Regions from separate parts of the Curtobacterium herbarum genome, predicted to be linked through region 2. Evidence: predicted binding sites of a transcription regulator. Region 2 holds the regulator's gene; the other holds the start of a gene.
The links. Region 2 encodes HrcA, which represses chaperone genes, less so after heat shock. Its sites were predicted from a motif close to TTNGCACTCGNNNNNNNCGAGTGCNAA; they were not measured.
Positions count from the first base shown of each region.

Region 1: the regulator HrcA is predicted to act here: its motif matches at 8,634-8,660, upstream of JOD51_RS11895 (Hsp20/alpha crystallin family protein).

Region 1 is NZ_JAFBBT010000001.1:2,493,655-2,504,223, forward strand. Features, by position in the region: gene JOD51_RS11850 (ribose-5-phosphate isomerase) at 1-204, opposite strand, end outside; gene JOD51_RS11855 (helix-turn-helix domain-containing protein) at 294-977, opposite strand; gene JOD51_RS11860 (GNAT family N-acetyltransferase) at 976-1,494, shown strand; gene JOD51_RS11865 (mycothiol-dependent nitroreductase Rv2466c family protein) at 1,674-2,237, opposite strand; gene pepN (aminopeptidase N) at 2,446-5,025, shown strand; gene JOD51_RS11875 (mechanosensitive ion channel family protein) at 5,103-6,173, shown strand; gene JOD51_RS11880 (globin) at 6,170-6,655, shown strand; gene JOD51_RS11885 (NAD-dependent epimerase/dehydratase family protein) at 6,901-7,773, opposite strand; gene JOD51_RS11890 (DUF8185 domain-containing protein) at 7,860-8,561, opposite strand; gene JOD51_RS11895 (Hsp20/alpha crystallin family protein) at 8,725-9,171, shown strand; gene JOD51_RS11900 (hypothetical protein) at 9,340-9,711, shown strand; gene JOD51_RS11905 (acyl-CoA thioesterase) at 9,759-10,569, shown strand, end outside.
Region 2 is NZ_JAFBBT010000001.1:2,088,096-2,098,664, forward strand. Features, by position in the region: gene JOD51_RS10010 (histidine triad nucleotide-binding protein) at 1-189, opposite strand, end outside; gene JOD51_RS10015 (16S rRNA (uracil(1498)-N(3))-methyltransferase) at 267-1,031, opposite strand; gene dnaJ (molecular chaperone DnaJ) at 1,031-2,143, opposite strand; gene hrcA (heat-inducible transcriptional repressor HrcA) at 2,195-3,217, opposite strand; gene JOD51_RS10030 (DUF4870 domain-containing protein) at 3,338-3,823, shown strand; gene hemW (radical SAM family heme chaperone HemW) at 3,867-5,084, opposite strand; gene JOD51_RS10040 (HAD family hydrolase) at 5,114-5,806, shown strand; gene JOD51_RS10045 (DUF1990 domain-containing protein) at 5,973-6,620, opposite strand; gene lepA (translation elongation factor 4) at 6,617-8,464, opposite strand; gene JOD51_RS10055 (pyridoxal phosphate-dependent aminotransferase) at 8,547-9,713, opposite strand; gene rpsT (30S ribosomal protein S20) at 9,917-10,177, shown strand; gene holA (DNA polymerase III subunit delta) at 10,423-10,569, opposite strand, start outside.

The sequences.
Region 1 (10,569 bases), 410 kb from region 2:
CACGACGCCGAGGGCCTGGACCCCGGCGCGCTGGTCCTGCACCACGGCGTGCGCGGCGTTGATGCAGAACGAGGGGTAGTCGTCGAGCGGCTCGTACGCGGTCGGCCCGTGGTCCACGACCTCGTGCCCCGCTTCGGTCAGGTGCGTGGCGAGGGTCTTGGTGAACTCGAGGCCGGCGTGGTCCGTTCCGACGTGGATGCGCATGGACCGATCCTATTCCCGCGGCTGCGGCGGGCGGACCCCGCCACCTGTCGGACGGGAGGCGCGGTGCCGGACCCGGGGCGGGCCTCCCGTCAGCGCTGCCGCACCACGACGACGACGTACCGGCACGACTCGTCACCGGCGGTGCGGTACACCACGTCGGCGGGCTCGCCGAGCTCGATCCGGTCACCGGCGCCGAGCCGTGTCGTGGTGTCGCCGACCTGCAGTTCGAGCGTCCCGTCGACGACCCAGATGCAGTGCCGCAGGAAGGCGTAGGCGCTGGCGGGGTAGGCGACCTCGCGGCCGGCGGGCAGGCGGACCTCGGTGACGTCGGCCGGGAAGTCCGCACTCGACAGCGGACGGCGTCGGTACCCGGTCTCCGGGTCGGTCCACGAGTCGGCCGAGGCGGCACGCTGCACACCGCGGGCCTCGTCCGGGTCGCTGGTGCGCGGGACCTCGTGCTCGAGGGCCTCGTCGAGGAGCTGCGAGACGGTCAGGCCGAACGCTCCGGAGAGACGGCCGAGGATCGTCGCCGTCGGACTCGAGACGCCCCGCTCGACGCGGTTGATCATGGCGCGGGAGACGCCGGACTCCTCGGCGAGCTCGGTGAGGCTCCAGCGGCGCTCGGTGCGCAGACGCTGCAGCCGCTCCCCCAGGAGGCGCTGGTCGGCGTCGTCGGGGTGCTCGGGGCCGGCAGGGCCGTCGCGGCCGTCGTCAGCCGGGTCGCGGTCGGGGGTTGCGTCCGCACCCTCCAGCTCGTCTACGATGTGAGACATGGCGACAGCATATGCGACAGATGCCGTCCGGGTCCGCGATTGCACCCCGACGGACCTCGACGTCGTGCACGCACTCCACGTCGACGCGGTCCTGCACTCGACCGCGATCTGGCAAGAGGTCCCTCACCCCCGCGCCTGGTTCGACACCTGGCTCGCCGAACGGCAGGGCGACGGCTGGCCGGTCCTGGTCGCCGAGGTCGACGGGGTCGTCGCGGGCTACGCCACCTACTCCCGGTGGCGGCCACAGCAGGGGTACCGGCTGACCGTCGAGCACAGCGTCTACGTCGTCGAGTCGTTCCGCGGACGGGGCATCGCCTCGACGCTGATGGCAGCGCTCGTCGCCCGGGCCACCGCCGAGGGTCGGCACGTCATGATCGCCAGCATCTGCAGCACCAACACGGGCTCGATCGCACTGCACGAGCGGCTCGGCTTCACGACCGTCGCGGTCGTGCCGGAGGTCGGCCGCAAGGCCGACCGCTGGCTCGACCTGACCCTGATGCGGTTGCCGCTCGCCTGAGCCGCCGGGCCGGCCGGCCCCGCCGGCCCGGCCGGCCCGGCCGGCCCGGCCGGCCGGCCCCAGCAGGGGCCGAGCCTCGGCCCAGCGGACACTCTGCGGCGCCGAGGAGGCGCGCGGTGTCCGCAGAGCCGAGGCTCGGCGGGCGCAGGCTGCGTGGCGGGGCCGGGCCGGGCCTCCCGTCAGTCGACCGTGTCGAAGACCGGGCCGGTCGTGCGCGAGCGCTTGAGCTCGAAGAAGCCCGGGTAGCGGGCCGCGGCGACGACGCCGTCCCAGAGGTCGAGCGCCTGCTGGCCCTTCGGCGCCGGGGAGATGACGGGGCCGAAGAAGGCGACCCCGTCGACCGCGATGACGGGCGTGCCGACGTCCTGGCCGACACGCTCGATGCCGTCGCGGTGGCTCTCGCGCATCGCGGCGTCGGTCTCGTCGGTCCAGGCGGCGTCGGCGAGGTCGGCCTCGAGACCGAGCTGCTCGAGCACGGCCGGCACGACCTGCTGCGGGTCCTTCTGCTGGCGGTGGTGGATCTGCTCGCCGAGTGCGTCGTAGAGGCGCTTCACGACCTCCTGTCCGTGGCGGGCCTTCGCCGCCGTCACCAGGCGCGAGTAGACCTGGTTGCGCTCCATCGCCTCGCGGTACTCGGCGGGCATGTCCGCGTTGTGCTCGTTGAGGACGAAGAGGCTCATCACGTTCCAGGTGACGTCGAGGTCGCGGTGCTGCTCGACCTCACCCACCCACCGGCTCGTCATCCACGCCCAGGGGCAGGTCGGGTCGAACCAGAACTCCACAGCAGTCCGGGTCGCATGAGGGTTCTCCACAGTCGTGTCAGTCACGGATCGCAGCGTACGCCCGCTCGCTAGGCTGGTCACGAGCCGTCCCGCCGACGCACGACGCCGAGCGGGACCCACCGACACGCGGACATCGACCGTCCGCGTCCGCAGCGAAGATGGAGCGTCCGTGCCCGGAGAGAACCTCACCAGAACCGAAGCCCAGGAACGTGCCGGCATCGTCAGCGTCCAGACGTACGACGTCGAACTCGACCTGACCCGCGGCGCCGACAGCTTCGGCAGCACCACCCGCGTGCGCTTCACCGCGACGCCCGGCGCCAGCACGTTCATCGACGCCATCACCAAGACCGTGCACTCGATCACCCTGAACGGCACGGCCCTCGACGTCGCCGCCGTGAACGACGGCGTCCGCATCCAGCTCGCCGACCTGCAGGAGCAGAACGAGCTCGTCGTCGTCGCCGACGCACTGTACACGAACACCGGCGAAGGCCTGCACCGCTTCGTGGACCCCGTCGACGACGAGGTCTACCTCTACTCACAGTTCGAGGTCCCGGACAGCCGCCGCATGTTCGCCGTGTTCGAGCAGCCCGACCTCAAGGCCGAGTTCAGCTTCACGGTGACCGCCCCCGCGCGCTGGCAGGTCGTGTCGAACGCGCCCACACCCGAGCCGCACGTCGACGGCGACCACGCCACGTGGACGTTCCCGCCGACCGCGACGATCTCCAGCTACATCACCGCCCTCGTCGCCGGCCCGTACGAGGTCGTGCGCAGCGAGCTCACGAGCCGTGACGGCCGCACCATCCCGCTCGGGGTGTTCGCGCGGAAGTCGCTGGCCGAGTACCTCGACCCGGAGTACGTCTTCGACATCACCCGCAAGGGCTTCGCGTACTTCGAGGAGAAGTTCGACGTCGCGTACCCGTTCGAGAAGTACGACCAGCTCTTCGTGCCGGAGTTCAACGCCGGCGCGATGGAGAACGCGGGTGCGGTGACGTTCACCGAGACCTACGTGTTCCGCTCGAAGGTCACCGACGCCATCAAGGAGCGCCGGGTCGTCACGATCCTGCACGAGCTCGCACACATGTGGTTCGGCGACCTCGTCACCATGAAGTGGTGGAACGACCTGTGGCTCAACGAGTCGTTCGCCGAGTGGGCGTCGACGATCGCCACCGCCGAGGCCACCGAGTGGACCGAGGCCTGGACGACGTTCCAGGCGATGGAGAAGTCCTGGGCCTACCGACAGGACCAGCTGCCCTCGACGCACCCGATCGTCGCGACGATCAACGACCTCGAGGACGTCCAGGTCAACTTCGACGGCATCACCTACGCGAAGGGCGGCTCGGTCCTCAAGCAGCTCGTCGCCTGGGTCGGCATCGACGCGTTCTTCGCGGGCGTCTCGGCGTACTTCAAGAAGCACCACCACTCCAACACCGAGCTGGCCGACCTGCTCGTGGAGCTCGAGGCCACCAGCGGTCGTGAACTCGGCGAGTGGTCGAAGCTCTGGCTCGAGACCGCCGGCGTGAACACTCTGCGCCCGGAGATCGAGACCGACGCCGACGGCGTGATCACGTCCTTCGCGGTGCTGCAGGAAGCCCCGGCCGACCACCCGACGCTGCGCCCGCACCGCCTGGCGATCGGTGTCTACGCCTTCACGAACGACGCCTCGGCACCGTTCGGCGCCGACACCGCGTCCTCCGGCGGCAAGCTCGAGCGGGCGCACCGTGTCGAGATCGACGTCGACGGGCCGCGCACCGAGGTCCCCGAGCTCGTCGGCGTACACCGCGGCGACCTCGTGCTGCTCAACGACGACGACCTGGCCTACGCCAAGATCCGCCTCGACGAGCAGTCCCGCCGCACCGCGATCGAGCACCTCGCCGCGATCGCGAACCCGCTCGCCCGCTCGATCGTGTGGGGTGCCGTGTGGGACGCCACCCGCGACGCCGAGTCCCCCGCCAGCGACTACGTGTCCCTGGTGCTCGGCAACATCGCGACCGAGACCGAGTCGACGACGATCCGGACCACGCTGTCGCAGCTGCTGCTGACCGCGCGGAACTACGTCGCCCCGGCGAAGTCCGACAGCACCGTCCGCACCGTGGGCGACACCCTCTGGCAGCTCGCGTCGACGGCCGAGTCCGGCTCCGACGCGCAGTTCCAGTTCGTGAAGTTCTTCGCACAGGTCCCCTCGACGCCCGAGCACGTGGCGACGCTGCAGGGCCTGCGTGACGGTTCGGTGACGCTGCAGGGGCTCGAGGTGGACACCGACCTCCGCTGGGAGCTGCTCGAGGGCCTCGTGCTCGCCGGTGCCGCGGGCAACGACGAGATCGACACCGAGCTCGCCGCCGACCGCACGGCCTCCGGCGAGCAGGCCGCCGCCCGTGCCCGGGCGACGATCCCGACCGCCGAGGGCAAGCTCGCGGCGTTCTCGTCGCTCGTCGACACCGACGACGCACCGAACGCGATCGTCCGCCAGACCACGATCGGGTTCCAGCACGTGAACTCCCCGGTCGTGCTCGAGGGCCTCGTGTCGCGGTACTTCGACGTCATCACCCGCATCTGGGACGAGCGCAGCTACCACATCGCCGACACCGTCATCACGGGGCTCTACCCCGCGCCGCTGGCGTCGACCGAACTGCGTGACGCGGCCGTGGCGTGGCTCGAGGCCCACCCGGAGACGCCGGCCCTGCGCCGCATCGTCACCGAGAACCTCGCGGGCACCGAACGGGCCCTCCGCGTCCAGGCGGCGGACGTCTGAGCCTGATGTGACCGGCGGCGAGGCCTCGGCGTTCCTCCAGGGACACCGAGGCCTCGCCGCTTAGCATCGACCGGATCATGCTCTTGGCTGCAGACTCCCCCGACGTCTCGAAGTGGGCGTCGAACACCTTCACCCAGTTCGTCGACACCTGGCACGTCCCGATCACCATCGTCATCGTCCTGCTGGCGGCGGTGATCCTCCGCGTCATCCTGCGCCGCATGATCAAGCAGGTCGTCGACCGGATCGTCAACGGCGTCAAGAAGCGGCAGGGCGCCGCGGACACCCAGGCGCTCGTCGCATCGCCACTGCAGACGGCACGGGTCGTCCAGCGCACCCGCACCCTCGGCAGCGTCCTCGAGAACCTGGCGACCGTCGTCGTCGCGGTCATCGCGTTCGCCATCATCATCTCGACGGTCTTCCCCACCGCCGCGGTCGGCATCGTCGGTGGCGCTTCCGTCGTCGCCGCTGGCCTCGCGGTCGGCGCGCAGAGCATCGTCCGCGACATCCTGTCCGGCATCTTCATGATCCTCGAGGACCAGGCCGGTGTCGGCGACGTCGTCGACACCGGGCAGGCGACCGGCATCGTCGAGAACGTCGGCCTCCGGGTCATGCAGATCCGCGACGTGAACGGGATCCTGTGGTTCGTGCCGAACGGCCAGATCCTGCGCGTCGGCAACCTGTCCCAGGGGTGGTCCCGCGTCCTGGTCGACATCACCGTCCCGTACGACACCGACATCGACGCCGTGCAGGACGCCCTCCTGGACGCGGCCGTCACGATGTCGCAGGAGTCACGCTGGCGCCAGCGCATCGTCGAGAAGCCCGAGATCTGGGGTCTGCAGTCGATCACCGACACGGGCATGGTCTTCCGCCTGGTCGTGAAGACCCGCGCGTCCGAACTCGACGTCGTCGGCCGGGAACTCCGCATCCGCCTGAAACACAGCGTCGACGAACTCGGCGTGACCCTGCCGGCGATGTCGATGATCATGCCCGCCGGGTGGGAGAACGCCACCTCGGTCAACGGCCTGCGCCCCGTGCGCACCGCCCCCGTCCCGGCGCCCACCAGGTCACGCAGCGCGCGGCGGAACGTCTTCGGGCGGGCCATCCGCACCGGGGACGAACCCAGCACCGACCACGAGGACTCACCATGACCGGACCGTCACTGCCGATCGGCCCGCCGGCCGGGGACGCGGGTGTGGGTGGCGCCGTACCGGCGCAGCCCGTCACGCTCCGCGTCGGGCTCGGTGGTGCGGCGGCGAGCGGCTCGCTCTTCGACCGGATCGGTGGCGCACCGACCTTCGACCGCCTGGTGCGTCGCTTCTACGAGGGTGTGCAGCAGGACGAGGTGATCTGGCCGATGTACCCGGCCGAAGACCTCGAGGGCGCGATCTGGCGCCTCTCGCAGTTCCTCCAGCAGTACTGGGGCGGGCCGTCGACGTACAGCGAGCACCGCGGGCACCCCCGGCTGCGGATGCGGCACAACCCCTTCCGGATCACGCCCGAGGCGCGCGAGCACTGGCTCCAGCACATGCACGACGCGGTCGAGTCGCTCGACCTCGCCCCGCTCGACGAGGCCGAGCTGTGGGGCTACCTCGACCGTGCGGCCCACGCGATGACGAACTCGTTCGACTGAGGTCGGCGTCGGTCGGTGTGGTCTGGCCACAGACGACGGACGGGAGGCCCGTGGCGGGTCCGCCACGGGCCTCCCGTCCGTCGTCTGGTCGCGCGCCACGCTGTGGATGCATCGTGCTCTCGCGTGCCGTGCCGTGCCGTGCTCGCGCGTCCGCGTCGAGCGGCGCGTCCGCGACGAGCGGCGCGTCCGCGACGGGCGGCGCGTCCGCGTGGGGCGGCGCGTCCGCGTCGGCTGGCGCGTCCGCGTCAGTCGGCGCGGTAGCCGCTCCGGAGTTCCTCGACCAGGGTCGGGCGCGACGGCTGCCACCCGAGGCCGCGAGCGTGCGCACCGGTCGCCGCCTGGTCGAGCAGCAGGGCGTCGGCGAAGTCCGTGCCGAGGCGCTGGCGTGATTCGTCGACGGACTCGGCGACCACGGCGGCGCGGGCATCGGCCTGCCCCTCGACACCGGGCTGCCCCTCGACACCGGCCTGGGCGAGGTCGCGGACCGTCGGGTTGTGGCCGGACGCTGCGACCAGGTACCCGTCCTGGTCACCGCGCTCGACCGCGAGGACGTAGAGCTCGGCCAGGTCGTCCACGTGCACGGTCGTCCAGCGCTGCGTGCCGTCACCGACCAGACGGACCGGTGCATCACCGTCGGGGACGAACATCGTCGGGATGCCCGCGCCGTGTCCGTGGACGATGCCGGGCGCGACGACGGTGGTGCGGACGGTGCTCGCGCGGACGTGAGCCTCGTTGGCCGTCCGCCACGCCGTGAGTGCCGGCGGTGCGATCGGTGTGTCCTCGGTGATGTCGCCGGACGCGCCGAAGGTGAAGATCCCCCCGGTGTGGACGAACGGCTTCTCGGTCCCGTCGAGCGTCTCGAGGACCGTCGCGGTGAAACCAGGGTCGACGTCCTCGGCCGAGGCGGTGTGGACGACGGCGTCGGCCTCCCGCGCGAGCCGGGCGACGAGCTCCTGGTCGGCCAGGTCGCCGACGACCGCGGTGGCGCCGGCCTCACGGGCACGGGCCGCCTTCTCGCCCGATCGGAGGACGGCGGTGACGGTGTGGCCACGGGCGATGAGTGCGCGGAGGACGGCCGAGCCGATGTACCCGGACGCACCGGTGAGGAAGACGTGCATGACCCCGAGCGAACCACGCGTGCCTGCTGGCGGGCTGGTGGACCCGGCGCCGGGCTCGGTCGACGAGCTCCGGTCGACGGTCGGGGCTAGGAGCCCAGGGTCCAGGCTCGACGCTTGACGAGCACGTGCCCCCGCGAGGTCGTCAGTCGACTCCACGGACCGGTCTCGAACAGCCGGACCGGTTCGGTGCCCAGGAAGCCGAGGCTCTCGGCAGCGAAGCCCGCGCCGGCGGGCAGGTGCTCGACGCCAGCGATCGGTCGACCCCACACCTCCGAGCGGACGCGTCGGACGATGGACTCCCCCGAGCTCGCCGGCACCGCGGCCGCGACCTCGTCGATGCCCTGCCGCGCTGCACGGTGCAGGAGCTCGGCGGAGACGTCCGACAACGGTGCCCATCCCCCGCGAGGCGGTGAGATCGCGGCCCAGGTGACGGTGTGGACCTCGAGGGGCAGCTCGACCTCGATCGGCGTGGCCCGTGTCGGGTCGGCGCTGTCGACGTCCGCGGCGTCCTGCGCCTCGGCGAGCAGACGCAGCCGTTCCTGGAACGAGCGCAGCGGTACGACGACGTCGATGTGCTCCGGCTGGGTCAGTGCGAACGTCCGGAGCCCGAGCACGGTCGGCAGCTCGTCGAGCAGTCCGAGCGGGTAGAGGATCGCGGTGTAGACCGCCAGGACGCCGGAGTCGGCGATCAGGCGGACCGACCCGTCCTCGATCCGAGCGGCCCGCCCGAGGTAGGTGCGGAGGTCGCCGAGCGAAGCGGCGTCGGGAAGGGTGAACGAGCTGCTCATGTCGCCATCGATCCTAGCCGCGACCGTTCGCAGGCTCGCTGGCTGCGCTCTCGGCGTCCTCTGAGCAGTCTTTTGGCACTCTCCGGGTTCGAGTGCTAAAACAGGTCGCAGTTGAGTCACGGCGACTCAACTGCGAACCACTCAGAGAAGGAGTTGATGTCAGATGGCCATGAACTTCGATCCGTTCCGCGAGTTCGACCGTCTCGCCGGGTCCCTCCTCGCCGGAGCCGGCACCGGCCCCCGCTCGATGCCGATGGACCTGTACCGCGCGGGCGACCACTACGTGATGGACGTCGACCTGCCCGGTGTCGACCCGGGTTCGGTCGACATCGACGTCGACGGCTCCGTGCTCACGATCCGGGCAGAGCGGACGCTCGGCGCCCCCGAGGGTGCGCAGTGGCTCACCCGCGAACGGCAGCCGGGCTCGTTCGTCCGACAGCTGACACTCGGCGACGGCCTGGACGTCGAGCGCATCGCCGCCCACTACGACAACGGCGTGCTGAGCGTCACGATCCCGGTGCAGGAGTCCTCGAAGCCGCGCAAGATCGCCATCAGCACGGGCGGTGGCGCCGAGACACTCGCGGTCGAGCAGGCTGCCGCCAGCAGCTGACCCGCTGGCGGTCGGACCGACCGCAGCGCGAGACAGACCCTTACCGTTCCCCCGACCGACGGGTCGGCCCGATCCCGGGCCGGCCCGTCGGTCTGTTCCTTGCTCCGCCCAGCCACCTGGCTGCCTACCTTCCTGCCTTCCTGCCTGTCGCACCCCGCCTGCCTGCTCATGCCGCACCTGCTCAACGCCCTGCTGTCCGTCCTCGTCGTCGCCGGCCTGCTCGCCGGTCCGAGCCTCCGACCCGGTCTCGGTCTGCTGCTCGGCCTCACCGGTTCGACGATCGCCAACCACGTCGTCTGGCTCGCGTCACCCGATGTCTGGTCGCACGTCGTCGTCCCCTGGCTCGCGAGCGTCGGCGGAGCGCTCGTCGCCGTGTCCGTCTGGAGCCTGCTCCGGAACTCGCCGAGCCTCGCCGAGCTCGTCGGAGCCGACGTCACGGGACCGCCCGACCCCCTCGACGACGAGGACGGGCCAGCGGTCGACCTCATCGACCCCGCGAGCGGAATCCCTGCCCGGCACCCACGCCCGGCACGATCGTGAGCCGTGCCCGCACTCGCTCGCTCGCCGCGCGTTCGTACACTGGGCTGGTGAACCGCGAACCCGACTTCCTCTCCACCCTGCAGCTCGAGGACACCGGAGCGAGCACCCGGGAGACCATCCTCACCGGAGCGAGCCACTGGTCCCCCGGCGGCCGTGTGTTCGGCGGGCAGGTCCTCGCGCAGTGCATCGTCGCCGCGCAGACCACCATCGAGGGACGCGCCATCCACTCGGTCCACGGCTACTTCCTGCGGCCCGGGGCCATCGACGTGCCGATCACGTTCGGCGTCGAGCGGATCCACGACGGCCGGTCCTTCGCGACGCGTCGGGCGCAGGCGTACCAGAACGGCGTCCCGATCTTCTCGATGATCGCGTCCTTCCAGACGCCCGACGTCGGTGCCGAACACCAGGACCCGTTCCCCGCGGACGTGCCGGACCCGGAGTCACTGCCGTCGGCTGCGTCCGTGCTCGCGTCCATCGACCACCCGACGGCGCAGGCCTGGGCGGAACGGTCGATCGACATGCGGCACGTCGAGGGCTCGGTCTACGTCGACGTGCAGGGCGCGCGGGTCGCACACCAGGCGGTGTGGTTCCGCGTCGAACGTGACCTGCCGGACGACCCGGCCCTGCACCGCGCGGTCCTCGCGTACGCGAGCGACCTGTCGCTCCTCGAGCCGATCATGCGTCGGCACGGGATGGCCTGGGGCACCCCCGGAGTCAAGCTCGCGAGTCTCGACCACGCGATGTGGTGGCACCGCGACGGTCGAGCCGACGAGTGGGTGCTGTACGCGCAGGAGTCCCCCAGCGCACAGGGCGGCCGTGGGCTCGCCTTCGGCCGGATGTTCTCGCGGGACGGGCGCC
Region 2 (10,569 bases):
GTCGGGGTCGGCTGCTGCGAGCTCACCGACGTTCGCGTACGCCGGGGTCTTCGGCACGACCAGCACGTGCACGGGGGCCTTCGGGGCGATGTCCTCGAACGCGATGACGCGGTCGTCCTCGGCGACGATGGTCGCCGGGATCTCGCGCGCGACGATCTTCGTGAAGACGCTGGGCTCGGTGCTGGTCATGGGCACCATCGTAGAACGCGCGACCGACGCCGCGCCGTCCCGGTGTCCCCCGGTGCTCCGATCCACGCCGGACCGGCTCACCAGCGTCCGAGCCGCGACTGCAGGACGGCCAGCGCAGCCGGGCCCGCGGTCGAGGTCCGGAGCACGGTGTCGCCGAGTCGGACCCGGACCGCGCCGGCCGCTTCGAGCCGCTCGAGCTCGGACGGCTCGATGCCGCCCTCCGGTCCGACCACCAGGGCGATCTCGTCGACGTCGGTCGGCGGCTCCCAGGTGGCGAGCCGCACCGAGGCGGTCGGTTCCAGCAGGACCAGCTGGCGGCGTGCCTCCCGGCCGTCCTCCGTCGCCGCCGCACCCGCACCGCCGGCGAGCTGGGCCGTCGTCACCGGGGCGACCACCTCGGGGACCCGGGCGCGCACGGCCTGCTTCGCGGCCTCCTGCGCGATCGCCGCCCATCGGGCGCGACCCTTCTCGACCTTCGGGCCGTCCCAGCGCGACACGCTGCGCGCCGCAGACCACGGCACGACCCGGTCGACACCGATCTCGGTCGCGGCCTGCACGGCCATCTCGTCACGGCCGCCCTTGGCGAGCGCCTGCACGAGGGTCAGCGCGGGTCGCGGCGCCGGTTCGACGCCGACCGACGCGACCGTGAGCAGGAGCGAGTCCTTGCCCACCGTCGCGACCGTGCCGGCGACGACCGTGCCGCGGCCGTCCGAGAGCCGGAGCTGCTCGCCGACACGCACCCGCGACACCGTCACGGCGTGGCGACCCTCGGCGCCGTCGAGCGCCACCTGGCCGCCCACCGTGACGTCGTCGAGGGTGTCGACGAGGTAGAGCGAGGCCATCAGAAGTTGAAGAACCGGTCGCGGATCTTGCCGAACATGCCCTGCTGGAAGCGGGACAGCTGCGGGGAGCCGGCCTTGTGCGACTTCGCGAGCTGTTCGACCAGCTGCCGTTCCTTGTGCGAGAGCTTGCTCGGCGTGACGACCTGGATGCCGACCTTGAGGTCCCCTCGGCCGGAGCCACGGAGCTTCGTGACGCCGCGGTCCTTGATGACGAGCACGTCGGCGCTCTGCACGCCCGGGCGGAGTTCGAGCTCCACCGGTCCGTCGAGACCGTCGATCGTCGTCGTGGCACCGAGGATCGCGTCGGTCATCGGGACCTCGAGCGTGGCGAGCAGGTCGTCGCCGTCGCGGCTGAAGACGTCGTGGTGCCGGACGCGGACCTCGAGGTACAGGTCGCCGGCGGGGCCACCGGCGGGGCCGACCTCGCCCTGACCGGGCATCTGCAGGCGGAGGCCCGAGTCGACGCCGGCGGGCACGTCGACCGGCACGGTGCGACGGGCGCGGACGCGGCCCTGGCCCTGGCAGGTCGGGCACGGGTTCGGGATGACGGTGCCGTAGCCGCGGCAGGTGCCACAGGGGGCGCTCGTCACGACGTTGCCGAGGAGCGAGCGGACCTGGCGCTGGATGTGGCCGGTCCCACCGCAGATGTCGCACGTCTGCGGGCTCGTGCCGGGGGCGCAGCAGGAACCGGCGCACGTGTCGCAGAGCACCGCGGTGTCGACCTCGAGGTCCTTGTGCGTGCCGAAGACGACCTCGTCCAGGTCGACCTCGAGTCGGAGCAGGGCGTCGCCACCGCGCTCGGCACGGCTGCGCGGACCGGTCCCCCGGCCGCCGCCACCACCGCCGCCACCGAAGAAGGCGTCGAAGATGTCGCTGAACCCGCCGGCACCGGCGCCGAACCCGCCGTCCTGGGGGCCGGCGTCGAAGCGGCGGCGCTGCTCGGGGTCACTCAGGACGTCGTACGCGTGCGTGACGTCCTTGAAGCGTTCTGCGGCGTCGGGACTCGGGTTCACGTCCGGGTGCAGTTCGCGGGCGAGCCGCCGGTACGCCTTCTTGATGTCGGCGTCGGAGGCGTCGCGCGGGACGCCGAGGACGTCGTAGTGGTCTGCCAAGTGTTCCTCAGGGGGTGCGTGGGTGGACGGGGTGGGAGGGGCGTCCGGCGATCAGTTCTCGCCGAGCAGCCGGGACAGGTAACGGGCGACCGCTCGGACGGCGGCCATGTTCGTGCCGTAGTCCATCCTGGTCGGACCGAGGACGCCCAGTCGGGCGATCTCACCGCGGGCGGCCAGGTAGCCGCCGGCGACGATGCTCGTGGCGTCGAGACCGTACTCGGCGTTCTCACGCCCGATGCTCGCCGCCACGGCGATGTCGTCGACCTGCATCTCGCCGAACAACCGGAGCAGGGTGACCTGTTCCTCGATCGCCTCGAGCACGGGGAAGAGCCCGCCGGAGAAGTCCTGCTCGCTCTTCGCCAGGTTCGCGGCGCCCGCCATCAGCAGGCGGTCCTGCCGGTTGGCGGCGACCTGTTCGACCAGGCTGGCGACCACGACACCGGCGAGCGGCTGGACCGCGGGCCGGAGCTGGCCGGGGATCGCGCGGAGCGCCGGCGGGGCGTCCTGCAGCGGGAGCCCGACGGTCGCGCCGTTGACCAGGGTGCGGAGTTCGGCGAGCGCGGACTCGTCGAAGGGCACGTCCGTCTCGATGACGCGCTGCTCGACCCGGGCGGTGTCCGTGATGAGGACCACCATCAACCGGGTGTCGGCGAGCCGGACGAGCTCGACGTGCTGGACCCGGGCGTGCCCCATCGTCGGGTACTGCACGAGGGCCACCTGGTTCGTCAGCTGGCTGAGCAGCCGGACGGTGCGGGTGAGGACGTCGTCGAGGTCGTTCGAGGCGCCCAGGAACGTCTCGATCGCCTGACGCTGTGCGCCGGAGAGCGGGCGGGCGGCGGCCAGGTGGTCGACGAACACCCGGTAGCCCTTGTCGGTGGGGACCCGGCCGGACGAGGTGTGCGGGGCGATGATGAGCTGCTCGTCCTCGAGCTGGGCCATGTCGTTGCGGATCGTCGCGGCGCTGACCCCGAAGGCGTGCCGGTCGACGATGGTCTTCGAGCCGACGGGTTCGCGCGAGGCGACGTAGTCACGCACGATGGCCTTGAGGACCTCGAGGCTCCGTTCGCTGACCATCGGTTCCCTCCGCTCCTGTCGTTCCGCACCGGCTGGCACTCTCACATGCCGAGTGCTGATCCTACGCCTGACCGCCGACCGGACGGGACTTCTCCACGGGCGTCTCGGTACGCTGCGGGCATGAGCGACGGACACGGACCCGGCGGACCCGGCGACCAGTACCCGGGCGGCGGGCAGCCCGCCGGCGGCAAGGCGGGCGGGCAGTACGGCGGTGGGCAGTACGGCGGCGGCCAGCAGCCCGGGGACCAGTACCCCGCCGGCTACCGGCCCCCGCAGCCGATGACCCCGGAGGACCAGCGGCTCTGGGCGACCCTGACGCACGTCGGCGGCATCTTCTCGAACGTCCTGGTGCCCGTCATCGCCTTCTTCGTGCTGCGTGACCGCGGGCAGTTCGTCCGGGAGCACACCCGGGTGGCGCTGAACTTCCACATCACGATGGCCATCGCCTACTTCGCCGGGATCCTGACGTCGGTGCTCGGCATCGGCTTCCTCGTCATCACGGCCGCCGGCATCGTCTCGATCGTCTTCGGCATCCTGGCCGCCCTCGCCGCGAACCAGGGGCAGTTCTACCGCTACCCGCTCGCGATCGAGTTCATCAAGCAGTAGCGAACGCGCGCCCCAGCGACCACGTGCACGCGGCGCCGTCCGCTCAGTCGAGCAGGTCGCGCACCACGGCGTCGGCGAGCAGCCGTCCGGACAGCGTCAGCTCGAGCGTCCCGCCCAGCGCCGCCCGCCCGTCCACGAGACCACGTGCGATGAGGCCGGCGACGCGGCCACGCGCCTCCCGGCGGAGCTCGTCGATCCGCAGCTCACCGCGGACCCGCGCCGCGAGCAGGACCCGCTCGACGTACCGGGTCTCGTCGTCCAGGGTCTCGCGGCCCGCGGCCGGGGACACGTCCTGCAGCACCTTGCCCGCGTAGGCGGCCGGGTGCTTGACGTTCCACCAGCGGGTGCCGGCGACGGCCGAGTGTGCGCCCGGGCCGATGCCCCACCAGTCGTGGCCCTTCCAGTAGGACAGGTTGTGCCGGCTGGCGTGCTCGGGGCCGCGCGACCAGTTCGAGACCTCGTACCAGTCGTAGCCGGCGTCGCCGAGCACCTGGTCGGCGAGCTCGTACATGTCGGCAGCCAGGTCGTCGTCCGGCGCGGGCAGTTCGCCGCGTGCGACGGCCCGGCCCATCGCGGTGCCGTCCTCGACGATCAGCGAGTACGCCGACACGTGGTCCGGGGCGCAGGCGATGGCCGCGTCGAGCGAGGTGCGCCAGTCGTCGAGCGACTCCCCCGGCGTCGAGTAGATGAGGTCGAGGCTGACGTCGAGGCCCTGCTGCTTCGCCAGGTCCACCACGACCGGCACCCGCTCGGGGTCGTGCGTGCGGTCGAGGGTCGCGAGCACGTGCGGCACCGCGGACTGCATGCCGTAGCTCATCCGGGTGAAGCCGGCGCGCTGCAGCGTCGCGATCGAGTCCGCGTCGACGGAGTCCGGGTTCGCCTCGGTCGTGACCTCGGCACCGGGCACGATCCCCCACGTGTCGTCGATCGCCCGGAGGATCATCGCCAGGTCGGACGCCGGCAGCATCGTCGGGGTGCCGCCGCCGAAGAACACCGTCGAGACCGGGCGACGCGGGACCCCGGAGCGCTCGAGCACCTGGTCCGCGAACGCGATCTCGCGCAGGGCGTGGCCGGCGTAGTCGTCACGCCGCACCCCGCGCAGTTCGGACGCCGTGTACGTGTTGAAGTCGCAGTAGCCGCAGCGCACCCGGCAGAAGGGCACGTGCACGTAGACGCCGAACGGGACGTCGCCCGCTCCGGCTGCCGGTGCGACCAGTCCGTCCGACGGAGCGGGATCGGCGATCGGGAGAGCACTCGGCATGGAGTCCATTGTCCGTCATCATGGACGGCATGGAGCACCACCCGGTCAGCACCACGGTCCTGTGGGACATCGACGGCACCCTCGTGCGCAACGCCGCGTCACCGGGGAACCTGTACCACCTGGCGCTCGAACGAGCGCTCGGCCGCGACCTCCCCCAGCTCGTCGGCCACCAGCACGGTCGAACCGACGCCGGCATCATCGTCGAGCACGTCCGTGCCCACCGGCTCGACGACGGACTGGTCCCCACCGTCAGCGGGCACCTCCGTGACCTGTCGGAGGAACGGCACCGCTCCGGCGACCGCCGCTCGCCCGCCCCGGGTGCCCGCGCACTGGTCCGCCACTTCGCCGAGCTCGGGTGGCGGAACGGCCTGCTCACCGGCAACTCCGCGTACCGGGCGCGCGTGAAGCTGCTCGGCGCGGGCTTCGACGTCGACGACTTCGACTGGGAGCACTCGTACTTCGGCGACACCGAGGTCGAGCGGGCCGGCGTCACCGCCGTCGCCGCTGCGGCGTTGTCCGGCACCCGGGCGGTCATCGTCGGCGACACCCCGCGCGACGGCGAGGCGGCCGACGCGGTCGGGATCCCGTTCGTGGCGGTCGCGACCGGGGCGTACGACGTCGCGGCGCTCGGGGCGACGAGCGCGGTCGCCGTGGCCCGGGACTGCGTCGAGGACGCGCGGCTCATCGAGGAAGCGATCGCGGGGCTGCCGCCACTCGCCTGAGCGGGGCGGCTGCCGGACTGTCGGGGCTGCGCCGGGGCGGGTCCGCCCGTCGGTGCTGTGCCGGGGCGGGTCCGCCCGTCGGACGCGGGACTGCCTGTCGGACGCGGGGCGTGCCTCCCGGCCGGGAGGCCCGTGACCGGTCTCCGGGACCGGTCACGCCGTCGGGTCAGTCGCCGCGCAGGGCGGCCAGGTACTTCTCCGCCATCACCCGCTGCTGGCGGCGCAGCAGCGGCGCGACGAAGCGCCACTTGCGGCTGGCCGGCTGCGAGAACTGGCGGACCTGCAGCCACACCGAGCCGTCCGGGGTGCGCTCGACGACGAAGGACTCCTCACCCGAGAGCGGGTGCCCGTCGAGCGTGCCGTACGCGAACCCCTTGCGGTCGCGCTCGTCGATGATCGCGACGACCCGGACCGGCGCCGGCACGGTCCGCCCGAAGGCGTGCATCGTCAGCGTCGCCGTGGTGCCCGCCGTGATGAGCGGCGTACCGTCGGGCGTGGTCTTCTCGACCCGGGGTGTGCCGATCGAGGCGGGGGCGATCGGGACGCCCTGCTCGTCGAAGGTGACCGGGTTGTAGCGGACCTCGTCGTCCTCGGGCATGTCCTCGACGTGGACGCCCATGCCGCTGCGCTCCTGGATCTGCCAGGTGAGCGCCTGCATGACGGCGGTGTCGAAGCGCTGGTCGCCGTGCCCGATGCGGGCGCGGGACTCGGCCGGCACGAAGCCCTCCGGCGGGTACGTCATGAGGTCGGACGCCTGCGTGGCACCGACGGCCCCGTACGTCAGCGCCGTGCGGTGCTGGTGTCCGCGGCTCACTTCTTCTTCTCTTCCACGTCACCGGACAGGGCGGCGATGAAGGCCTCCTGCGGGACCTCGACCCGGCCGATCGTCTTCATGCGCTTCTTGCCCTCCTTCTGCTTCTCGAGGAGCTTCCGCTTGCGGGTGATGTCACCGCCGTAGCACTTCGCCAGGACGTCCTTGCGCATCGCGCGGATGCTCTCGCGGGCGATGATGCGGGCGCCGATCGCGGCCTGGATCGGGACCTCGAACTGCTGGCGCGGGATGAGCTTGCGGAGCCGCTCCGTCATCAGCGTGCCGTACGCGTACGCCTTCTCGCGGTGCACGATCGCGCTGAACGCGTCGACCTGGTCGCCCTGCAGCAGGATGTCGACCTTGACGAGGTCGGCGGCCTGGTCGCCGGTGGGCTCGTAGTCCAGGCTGGCGTAGCCCTGCGTCTTGCTCTTCAGCTGGTCGAAGAAGTCGAACACGATCTCGCCGAGAGGCATCTCGTAGCGGATCTCGACCCGGTCCTCGCCGAGGTACTCCATGCCGAGCAGGGAGCCGCGGCGCTGCTGGCAGAGCTCCATGATCGCGCCGACGTAGTCCTTCGGGGCCAGGATCGCGGCGCGGACCATCGGCTCGCGGACCTCGAGGATGCGGCCGGTCGGGAACTCGGACGGGTTCGTGACCTCGGTGACCTCGTTGTCCTCGGTCGTGACCGCGTAGACCACGCTCGGGGCGGTGGTGATGAGGTCGAGGGCGAACTCGCGGGACAGCCGCTCGGTGATGATCTCGAGGTGCAGCAGGCCGAGGAAGCCGCAGCGGAAGCCGAAGCCCAGCGCGACGGAGGTCTCCGGTTCGTACACGAGCGCGGCGTCGGACAGCTTCAGCTTGTCGAGCGCTTCGCGGAGCACCGGGTAGTCGCTGCCGTCGATCGGGTACAGGCCCGAGAAGACCATCGGCTTCGGGTCCGTGTAGCCGGGCAGGGCCTGGGTCGCCGGACGCAGTGCGCTCGTGACCGTGTCGCCGACCTTGGACTGGCGGACGTCCTTCACGCCGGTGATGAGGTACCCGACCTCGCCGACGGAGAGGCCCTTCGTCGGGGTCGGCTCGGGGTTCGACACCCCGATCTCGAGGATCTCGTGCGTCGACTTGGTCGACATCATCTGGACCTTCTCGCGTGGCTTGATCGAGCCGTCGATCATGCGCACGTAGGTGACGACGCCGCGGTAGCTGTCGTAGACCGAGTCGAAGATCATCGCGCGGGGTGCGGCGTCGACCGTGCCGACCGGAGCCGGCACCGTGCGGACGACGCGGTCGAGCAGTTCGGCCACGCCCTCGCCGGTCTTGCCGGAGACACGGAGCACGTCCTCCGGCTTGCCGCCGATGAGCTGCGCGAGCTCGGCCGCGTACTTCTCCGGCTCGGCGGCCGGCAGGTCGATCTTGTTGAGCACCGGGATGATCTCGAGGTCGTTCTCGAGCGCCAGGTACAGGTTCGCGAGCGTCTGCGCCTCGATGCCCTGGGCGGCGTCGACGAGCAGGATCGCGCCCTCGCACGCGGCCAGGGAGCGGGAGACCTCGTACGAGAAGTCGACGTGCCCGGGGGTGTCGATCATGTTCAGCGCGAAGGTCTCGCCGTCGAGCTCCCACGGCATGCGGACGGCCTGCGACTTGATGGTGATGCCGCGCTCACGCTCGATGTCCATCCGGTCGAGGTACTGCGCACGCATCGCCCGGTCCTCGACGATGCCGGTGATCGAGAGCATGCGGTCGGCCAGCGTGGACTTGCCGTGGTCGATGTGCGCGATGATGCAGAAGTTGCGGATCGCGGCGGCCGGCGTCGAGGCGGGCTCGAGCGGCGCAGATGCTTGTGGGCTCACGGTTCCTCGGGGTGGGTCGGACGGTCCGTCGATTGTCCCATGCTCGCACCTCGGCGGTGCGCACCGGACGGGCGGCCCCTGGTCAGGCCTCGGTCGTGCGGGTGCCGACGGTGGGGACCGGCAGCGCGCCGAGCCCGCGGCGGAGGTCCTCGGCCGAGGCCGCCAGGCACACCCGGATCCACCCCTCACCGGTCCGGCCGAACGCGCTGCCCGGTGCGACGGCGACGCGCTCGCCCTGGAGGAACGCCAGGGCCCACTCGGCGACGTCACCCTGGGTGGCGTGCGAGACGTCGATCCACAGGTAGAACGCGCCCTGCGGGTCGTTGTACCGGATGCCGGCGGCGTCCAGGACCCCGGTCGCGATCTCGAGGTTCTCGCGGTAGTGCTCGCGGGCGTCCTGCACCGGCGAGTGGTCGCCGACGATCGCCGCGAGGGCGGCCCACTGGTCGGGCTCGGCGACGCAGCTGATGATCGACTCCTGCACGGTCCGCATCGTCGGCCCCAGGCCCTTCGGCGTCACGAGGTAGCCGACCCGCACCCCGGTCATCGCGTACGTCTTGCTCAGCGAGAACGCCGAGAAGACACGGTCGTCCTCGTCGAGGGACGCCAGGCTGACGTGCCGGGTGCCGTAGGTGAAGTACTCGTAGACCTCGTCGCTGATCACCCACAGGTCGTGGCGCTTCGCCAGTGCCAACAGGTCGCGCAGCGTCTGCTCACCGAAGACGGTGCCGAGGGGGTTGGACGGGGAGTTCACGACGATCGCGCGCGTGCGGCCGGTGATCCGTGCCTCCAGGGCGGCCAGGTCGGGTCCGAAACCGTGCGCCGGCGTCAGCTGGTAGGGCACCGGGTCGGCGCCGATGATGTGGGCGTTCATCGTGAACGTCGTGTAGCCGGGGTCCGGCACCAGGACCTCGTCACCGGGCGAGAGCACGAGCGTCATCGCCGTGAACAGGGCCTGCGTCGCACCGACCGTGACCCAGACCTGCTCGAGGTCCACGTCCATCCGGTTCTCGCGGTGGAGCTTGTCCTGGATCGCCTGCCGCAGCTGCGGGATGCCACCGTTGGGGCCGTAGTCGGTGCGGTCCTCGGCCCACGCTCGGCGCGCGGCGTCGCCGATGTGCTTCGCGACGGGGACGTCCGGCTCCCCGATCACGAGCATCGTCACGTCGTCGAGGAGGGCCGCCTGCTCGAACACCCGGCGGATGCCCGACGGCGGGACGGTGTCGATGCGGGGCGCGAGGGACGGCATGTCGACACCGTATCCGCTCCGGTTCGGGCGCCGATCGCCCCGCCACGCTGACCGTGTCGGGCTTTGGTCCGGACGGGTCGGCCTGGTAACGTTTGTCGCTGGCTTACGCGTTCCGTCGCCCACGGGTGGAACGCGATGCGACGAAGGGCCCCTCTACCCGGGATCGCAACCACCCGTCCGAGACGAAACCAGGAGCAACACGCATGGCGAACATCAAGTCGCAGCTCAAGCGCATCAAGACCAACCAGAAGGCCACCGACCGCAACAAGGCGTACAAGTCGGAGCTCAAGACGTACATCCGCCAGACCAACGCGGCGATCGCCACGGGCGACAAGGAGAAGGCCGTTGCCGCTCTGTCGCTCGCGTCGAAGAAGCTCGACAAGGCCGTGAGCAAGGGTGTCATCCACAAGAACCAGGCCGCGAACCGCAAGTCGGCCATCGCGAAGAAGGTCTCGGCTCTCTGAGTCCTCGACCTCCTGCCTCGGTTCTGAGGCGCTGACGAAGGCCCCGCACCGGTGGTGCGGGGCCTTCGTCGTTCCCGGGTGGCGGGCGGGGCGGGGCGGCGGCGGGCCGGGCTAGTGCCAGCCGGCTGCGCCCAACAGCAACCCGCCCGAGCCAGGGGATCCCGCGGCTCGAGCGGGATCCGGTTGGGCGGCGCCGATCGGAGCCGCCCGGAACCACCGGGCACGGCCGGGAGGCTCGGTGCCGGTCAGCGCTCCTCGCCGCGTCGGGCGATGGTGCGGACCATCACCTCGAGCGCGAAGTGTGCGTCGCGGGACCCGCCCTTCACCGCGGCGTCGGCGGTCGCGATGCTCATGATGGCGTTCGCCAGGCCCGCTTCACTCCACCCGGCGAC